Regions from separate parts of the Paenibacillus sp. FSL H7-0350 genome, predicted to be linked through region 2. Evidence: riboswitches for the same ligand, from Rfam matches in the RefSeq annotation. Region 2 holds a riboswitch; the other holds the start of a gene.

Region 1 (4,239 bases), 1.0 Mb from region 2:
GGGCTTTGCTGCTGCCGGAATATTTGCCGGTAAGGATACCGCCCGCCAGAGGGAAGTATGGGATGATGCCCAGACCCTGATCCAGGCAGAGCGGAAGCAGCTCGGCTTCGGGCGTACGGTCAGCCAGCGAATAGCTGCACTGGATAGAGATGTATTTCGCCCAGTTACGGGCTTCGCTGATCCCAAGCGCCTTCATCAGCTCCCAGGCGGCATAATTGGAGGCTCCGATATACCGCACCTTGCCTGCGGAGATCAAATCATCCAGCGTGCGCAGGGTTTCCTCCAGCGGTGTGTAGGGATCGAAGGTATGGATCTGATACAGATCCACATAGTCGGTCTTCAGCCGGCGCAGGCTGCCTTCCAGCTCCTGCATCAGATGATGGCGCGAAGAGCCGCTGCCGCCGGGTCCCTCATGCTTCGGCAATCCGGCTTTGGTCGCCAGCACTGTGTTATGGCGTCTGCCTTCAAGCGCAAGGCCGATGATCCGCTCCGATTCAGAGCCGGCATAGATATTGGCGGTATCGATGAAATTAATGCCCTGATCCATAGCGGTGTGCAGAATGCGGACCGAGGTCTCCAGATCTGCCCGTTTGCCGAATGAATTGGTTCCAAGACCCAGGGCGGATACCTGCAGGCCGCTATTGCCCAGACGGTTATATCGCATGCGCTCACTTCTCCTTATCTAGTAGTAGTCTTAGCAGGAATCACGCACAAGCAGCTTGCCGCAGGACTCCAGGCGGCTGTCCTGCGACCGGGCAAGGTTAATCACCGCATGCTCCTCTTGGAGCAGCTCAATCTCCTCGCCCAGCTTAAGCAGCAGCCTGGAGAAGCGGCTTAGGACACTGTCTGTAATGTACCCGGTGTATTGTCCCGGATGGGCGAATACCTCAAGCATCTGCCGGAGCGGGTCCGTGCCGAAGCCGAACTCTCCGTTCATACGGCTTAGGGCAGCCTGGAAATCGCGGATCAGGCTGTCGAGATGGCTGTATTTATCCTCCAGCAGCAGCATAACCACCAGGCCGTAATTCACGGATTGCTGTCGGGATTCCACATTCTTGGCCAGCTGGCGCGCTGCCTCAAGCAGTCCGTCCGTCTCTGTCCGCAGCAGGCTTGCTAAGCTGTGCAAACGATGCTGCTGTACCCCGGCATATCCGGCGTACAGGCCGCTGCCGGTAACCTGGCCGCTAACATAAATGCTGCCGGTGGCTATAATTGTAGATTGGCGTATATCGCCATAGACGTACACATTCCCCAGGGCTTCGATCCTTACAGATCCATCCAGATCACCCGGTACAATGATGTCGCCTGCGAACATAACGTCACCGCCAGGGTCCATCATCTCCCTGGTCAGCAGACAGACTGGAGGGAAGTCACAGATTCGGACGCTGCTGTTTCCTCCGCAGATACGGGGTCTGCCTGTGTGCTTGGCTACGATATTACCACAGGGAAGGAGTTTGGCATGATTACCGGCAGCAAAGTAGATATCCTGCGGCGGGGGAGGGGGCAGGACCCTTCCGTCTGTGTCGAGGCCGGGAATGCCTTCTTCTGGCGGCAGTTTGCGGGCGAAGACTTCACCTGCAAAGGTAAAGGGGGCTCCCGGGAAACGGAGATACTCCATGGTATCCGCAGGCTTCTGAGCCCGGCTTCCCTGTCTATGAAGCATCCCGTTCCCCACCAGTGTATGCTCCGGCAGCTGCAATTCCAGCCGGGCTTCCTTGCCGGGCAGCGGGGCTCTTCCTTCAGCGATGCATACGGGAAGATATGTAGGGTTCTCCAGCTCCGCGTACAGGGCGGGAATATTCAGGTTGCGCAAAATAAAACGGTTGTCCAGTGAGGCGATAATCTGATCTATGGTAAGCGTGGACAGCAGCATTGCCGGGTTGGGCTGGGCACGGACGACCGCCTCGAAGGCGGCGGGGCAGTTGACCAGGTTCCAGGCGTACTTCTCTGCACGGTATAAAGTGAAATGGACCTTGAGCTTGTCAGGCGATACGGTAATTTCATACTGCGGCTTCTCGCAGATCTCCCAGGTAATATAATCTGCCTTGGTCACCTCGGTTGGCGCTGTAACGGTCTTCCAGTTGATCTTCAGGACAACAGGGTGGATCGCAGAAATGCGGGCGGGAGTGCCTCCGGGGAGCGGGGGAGTAATGAATATCTGGTTGTCCTGCACGAGGATAATTCCATTCTTATCCCCAGTTGTCCCGTCAGAAGCCCGGCCCTCCACAGAGAATGAATCCAGGAGACCTTTACGTTCGTGCATCAGGGACTCTACGAATTCATATCGGCTTGGTTCGATATCCTGCTGCGGCATGGTTGTAACCTCACTTTTTCGTATGATCAATGGCAATTCGTACAGAGAAAGAACATCATCAAGCCCGGGAGACTTCCCGTAAACAGTTGGCTTAAGTGGTCTCTATTGGCAGCCTGGCGACCGTAAACGCAGATTCCGGCGTTCTTAGGCCCATGGCTTTGCGTCCTGCCCTTTCGGGAAGTTTGCCTTTAGAAATAGATCAATGAGATACATCCTGTAGAGGCGATGAATTGTGATCGACTGTAATCGACAAAAAGAGTCATAAATAGTTCTTGTGCGGCATTAACTTCTGCAAACAAGCTTAATTCTAGTACTTAAAGAGCTATTTTTCAACTATATTATGCCTATTTATCAAAAAACTTAAAATATGCAGCTCTATTTCGACAAAAAAACTGGTTTCCCAGCGCTTACAGCTTATGGAAGTCATGAGAACTGGAAAAAGGGGGACGGTCTTCTTCGCCCGGCAGGTGGAAAAAGCAAAAAGCAGCGGAGGGGCATATGTTCACCGCAGCGAGGAGCAGGCTTTAAGTTCTAATCTTAAATGCGTCTTATATAGCAGTTGGATTTTGTCCACTTGCTGTTGGATGAATGCCGCCTATGGGAACAGCAGATGGATAAACAACACATATTTTGCCCACTTTTAACGGATTCCAGAGAATTCGGCGGATTAGATGTACTTTATCCAACTGCTTCAATTAAAGCGTATAATTCGGCTGAATCAAGTGTCATTTTTCCAACTGCTATAACTTTACGTGCTGCCACCCAAGCCACTTTACCCGCAAGCATCCTATCCCACCGAAAAGTTATGGCAACACAAAAAAAAGGACCCTCCCAAGCTTATAGCTTGTGGAAGAGTCCTTTTTGTATGAATTGGATGGCGCGTGCAGGGTGTGTCTTGACATGCTGTGGTGCGGTGGAAAGCGCGGCGTAATCGGCGCGTTCGATCTCTTCAAGAATCCGGTTCAGGTGGGAGAACACCGCACCGAGATCACGGAAGGCTGCGAGCGGGCACTGATCCTGCAGCTGCGAGAACCAGGCGAGCTGCACGTCGCGGGCTCTTCTCAGACTCCCCTGGAGTGAACGTCCGCTGCATTCGGCATCTGATAGCGTCCGTGTGCCGTACAGGGCGATGCAGTCTGCCGTTGCGGTTACAACCTCCAGCATCCAATCAGCGGCGGCATAATGGGCCGGCAGCAGAGCGATTTCTTCGCTTATGGCTTTGACATAGGAGTGAACCTTGATGAGATGGGTGGTCGACTGTGTCAGCTTGCCAATGTCCTTACGGCACTGGTAATGAGACAGTGTGTAATGCATCTCCTTCTGCAGCCGGTCGCTCTTCTTCAGAAGCTCGCCGGAGCGCTCAAGAGCAGCCTTGGCTTGCGCTGCATCCCGGCCGCTTGCAGCGAATCCGGTTAAGGCATCGGATAAGGTCAGGCTGCCTTTCAGTGCCAGGTCCTTGACCTTGACGAAGCTCTTGGGCGGCACGATAATCATATTAATGATGAGGGCAATCAGCACGCCGATCAGCGTCTCGGCGACTCTCCAGACGATATATTGGTCATGATAGAAGGTGAGTGCAAGCACCGAGGTGACACCGATCTGAGAGACGGCCTGGATATTGATCCGGCAGGCTGTAGCCACCCCAATGCCAATCAGCAGCATCAGCAGAATCGACAGCGCGCCCACATCGAAGAACTTGCCTACGATCAGGCTGACGATGCCGCCAAGGACCACGCCGGTCATGCGGTAGACGCCTTTTTCAAGGGAGGCCTTGACGCTGCTCTGGGTAATCAGAATCGCCGCCAGCGGTGCGAAGTACAGGTAATGGTCCCCGTAGATAATGTGCACGGCCAGCCACGAGAGCGAAGCGGCGAGCGTAATCCGTATCATATATAAGGATAATCCGAACTTTTCAAGGCGCTCTT
Region 2 (4,239 bases):
TTGCTTTTACAGCTGTTTTTTTGGTGGCGGCCGGCGCAGATTTGGCCCCCCCTTGTTGTGTTAATGGTACTCTCCTGTTGCATATCACCATTTGGCACAATTGGTGCGGCAATAATATCCGCTGTTTGCATCTGTTCTTCCCGGCTGACCCTCCGCTATTGCAGAATCAAAATTAAGTGTTGCCAGTAAGCAAGAAATATAGCTTTTTCTCAAAAAAATCCTCCCCGAGTAGTGTTCTGAAAATAGTCTAACAGAGAAAGGGAATTTTTACTATATAGAAGGGGGTTAATTGATAGCGCTCCATCAAGAATTGCTCGCTGTTCACATAGTGGAGTATACTGCAACTGGAGAGGAAGCGAACAATATATGAAATGCCTGACCATTCGCCAGCCGTGGGCCACGTTAATTGCGCTGGGAGAAAAACAAATCGAAACCCGGACCTGGCGGACCGCCCACCGGGGGGAGTTAGCTATTCATGCCGGGATGCAGGTAAATAAAGCGATCTGCCGGACGGAGCCGTTCCAGTCGTTGCTTGCACGTCACGGCTACACTGCGGACAATCTGCCAACCGGCAAGATCATTGCAGTCAGCCGCATTGCGGATTGCTGTGAAATGACACCGGAGCTTGCGCAGCAAGGCTGGCCGGGTGGAAATGAATATGTATTCGGCAATTATGCCGAAGGAAGGTATGCCTGGAAGCTGGAGGAGGTTGTTCCGCTGGTACATCCCATACCTGCCAAGGGACGTCTGGGGTTCTGGGAATATCCTGTGCTGGAAGAGGAATTGTGAATTTCCTGACGATATTTTGAAGAAAAATTGCTCCGGATTGGCTGCCGGCTGGTATAATTGGGATATTCGGCGGGAAATCTTCCTATATATAAGGATAGTTGTGCTCTGAGGCGGTCTACCGCTGGAGAGGGGCAGGAATGCCGGGAAGGGGCGTATGCATAATAGATGGGAAGCCTTCTAATTGCATGGCTTTGTATGCTTTGTTTGTTTCTTGCGTTCAGGGATCAGGTCAGCCGTAGAATCTTGTACCCGGTAGCTGTGGTGGTTATATGCGGCACGTTGGGGTATTGGACGTTGTTAATGTAATTGCATCCGGGTGATCATTTAATGCAGAAGTCTGCCGCTTGCGGCAGGCTTCTTTGTTATCCTTGCTTCGGGCCGCCCTGCGCCGTCTTCTCCATACCCAGATACCTGCGCATATGCAGAGTGGCCTGGGCGGCAATCACGTCATCCAGCAGCAGCATCCGCTCGTGATAACCCCTGCAGACGAATTTGGCTTCAACACCCGCCTCCAGCCGATTCTGTTCATAGACCCTCAGACCACGGGCGCGCATCCCGGCACGGACCTCCCGCAGATCGGCAGAAACGGCATGGACTGCCCTCTGGATGACCTCCAGATAAGGCGCAGGCGTGCGAAGCTCTGAGGATATAGCAGAAGCATCGCGCTCGAAGGCGGATAGAATAAGCGGCAGCAAAATATAGGATTTGACCAGCAGGTTATCCTGGCTCTCTGCTCTATGCATCCCTCTCAACCCCTCAAAGAGAACGTATATTCGCATTGTAACTCATCCTTCAAAAAATAATCAATGGGTTTTATAAATTAACTCAAATAATGTGACATTTTTCACAATAAAATCAAATGAATTATTTTATATTAAAATTGAAATATTAAAGATTGAAAAATAAATCAGCTCAAAGGAGAATGGCAATGAGTCATGAAGGAAGTCTCCGCCGTGGTTTAGTATTCGGGATCATTCTAAGTGTTCCGCTCTGGGTATCAATGATTGGCTGGATTCAGCTGTTTGGGTCCGCCTAGGCGACATTTTATTCAAAATATATGAATTCTATTAGCAGGTGTCGTCCTCATGGGCGGCGCTTTTTTTCGGGGCTAAGATTCCCATAAATAGGGGGGATTACATTGAACAGAAGCGAAATGGGAGGGGAGATGGGCTTAGGGTGATAAAAATAGGACAAATGCATCAAATTTTAATAATATAAATTGATATAATTATAGAAAAGCGGGATAAACGGCTACAGCCAATTCTCTGATTTCTCGACTTTTTTCGTCAATAGATAAAAAAGAGACTCGTCCCTTAACCCTTATGGTACAAGGGATCAAAGAGGAACCTTCGCAAAAAATAATTTCAAAAAATATACTGGGAATGGATTGACAACAGGGTGGGGGAGCGGATAAACTAAAATAGTACAAAAGTAACAAATGTCATAGACTCAACAACGAATTTACATAAGCAAATCTCAATTTCATACCGAAATCATGTACAAACGCAAACCGTATCGAAAGAACGGGACGCAAAGTCAGGAATCTACTGTCTCTAAAGTTGAGGCTAGGGTCGTCCGGCCGCCGTGAAGCTAACCCTTCGTGGCGGTCTTTTTGTTGTTATAGTTGCGTGACAGATTCATAGAATAGTAACTAGGAGGTGTGGACTATTGAAAAAAAGAGTGCGTAAAACAGCCGCCATCATTATGGCTGGCCTATTGACCTTATCCAGTGCTTTTACGTGGGGGACGGATGTTAGAGCAGCTTCAGGGGTGCCGTATACGCCAACACCGGTTTTAGGAGTCGCAGGGAATTTTAATGCTTTTATCCTCGGGGATTTTGCACAGAGCAATGATCAGATTGAGGGCCGCCTGGCAGCGGCAGGGAACATTACCCTCTCGGGAGGTTACGGAGTAGCAAGAGCATACAGTGGTGCTGCGCCGACGGATGTACTTGTGGCCGGTAAGAATTTTGTACATTCAGGCAGTGGAGAGATCTATGGAAATGTAGTATTTGGGGATAGCTTTACAGCCAATGAGCCTGGTGTCAACATTAGAGGCGGGAAGAAAAATGCCAGCCCGATTGATTTTGCAGCCGAGCGGGAGTTTCTAATCTCGCGTTCCACAGAGTATGGGGCCTTGGCCGACACGAATGAGATTGGCAATAATCATTATGGGCAGCTTACGATAAATGCACCAGATCGCTTCAATGTGGTTCATGTGGATGCCGCGACACTGGCGAGTACGAATTATATTCAGTTCAACATTGCCCAGAACGCTACGCTGATTATTAATATAAGCGGGCCTACAGTCAATGTGCCGAGCTTTTCAATGAAGGACGGCAGAGCCAGTCAAGTATTGTTCAACTTTTACGAAGCCTCTGCGGTGAATATCGCTTATACCTCATTCTACGGGACGATCCTCGCACCTAGAGCGGATGTTCATTATGCCGGAGCAGAGCTTTACGGGACCCTGATTGCAAAATCTTTTCGCGGCGGGGTTGAGATGCACCTTGGGATGTACGAGGGAGAGGGGCCGCCGCCGAGTCCGACGCCGACCGCAACGCCGACCCCTAGTCCATCACCGACACCAACTGTGAAGCCTACACCGACGGTAACGCCGACACCGACTGTGAAGCCAACACCGACGGTAACGCCGACACCGACAGTGAAGCCTACACCAACGGTAACGCCAACACCGACAGTAAAACCAACACCGACGGTAACGCCGACACCAACAGTGAAACCAACACCGACGGTAACGCCGACACCGACAGTGAAGCCGACGCCAACACCGACAGTGAAGCCGACGCCAACACCGACAGTGAAGCCGACGCCAACACCAACCGTGAAGCCGACGCCAACACCAACCGTGAAGCCGACGCCAACACCAACCGTGAAGCCGACGCCAACACCAACCGTGAAACCGACGCCAACACCAACCGTGAAACCGACGCCAACACCAACTGTGAAGCCGACGCCAACGCCGACAGTGAAGCCAACGCCGACAGTGAAGCCGACGCCAACACCAACCGTGAAGCCGACGCCAACACCAACCGTGAAGCCAACGCCAACACCAACCGTGAAGCCGACGCCAACACCAACCGTGAAGCCAACACCAACGCCAACAGCGGTGCCAACACCAACGCCAACAGCGGTGCCAACACCAACGCCAACAGCGGTGCCAACACCAACGCCAACAGCGGTGCCAACACCAACGCCAACAGCGGTGCCAACACCAACGCCAACGGCAGAGCCAACACCAACGCCAACAGCGGTACCGACACCAACGCCAACAGCGGTGCCAACACCAACGCCAACAGCGGTGCCAACACCAACGCCAACAGCGGTGCCAACACCAACACCAACACCAACACCAACACCAACAGCGGTGCCAACACCAACGCCAACAGCGGTACCGACACCAACGCCAACGGCAGAGCCAACACCAACG

What was found. Region 2 has a riboswitch for cyclic di-GMP ahead of NYE24_RS22855 (choice-of-anchor A family protein). Riboswitches for the same ligand answer to the same signal wherever they lie in the genome.
Region 1: linked by a shared signal. The riboswitch ahead of NYE24_RS18065 (flagellar assembly protein A) and the one ahead of NYE24_RS22855 (choice-of-anchor A family protein) in region 2 are both predicted to bind cyclic di-GMP.

Annotation. Positions count from the first base shown of each region.
Region 1 is NZ_CP151972.1:3,961,388-3,965,626, reverse strand. Features, by position in the region: gene NYE24_RS18070 (aldo/keto reductase) at 1-664, opposite strand, end outside; gene NYE24_RS18065 (flagellar assembly protein A) at 695-2,344, opposite strand; cyclic di-GMP riboswitch class I at 2,419-2,511, opposite strand; gene NYE24_RS18060 (FUSC family protein) at 3,152-4,239, opposite strand, start outside.
Region 2 is NZ_CP151972.1:4,992,331-4,996,569, forward strand. Features, by position in the region: gene NYE24_RS22840 (hypothetical protein) at 1-176, shown strand, start outside; gene NYE24_RS22845 (ASCH domain-containing protein) at 367-789, shown strand; gene NYE24_RS22850 (hypothetical protein) at 1,152-1,532, opposite strand; cyclic di-GMP riboswitch class I at 2,284-2,376, shown strand; gene NYE24_RS22855 (choice-of-anchor A family protein) at 2,458-4,239, shown strand, end outside.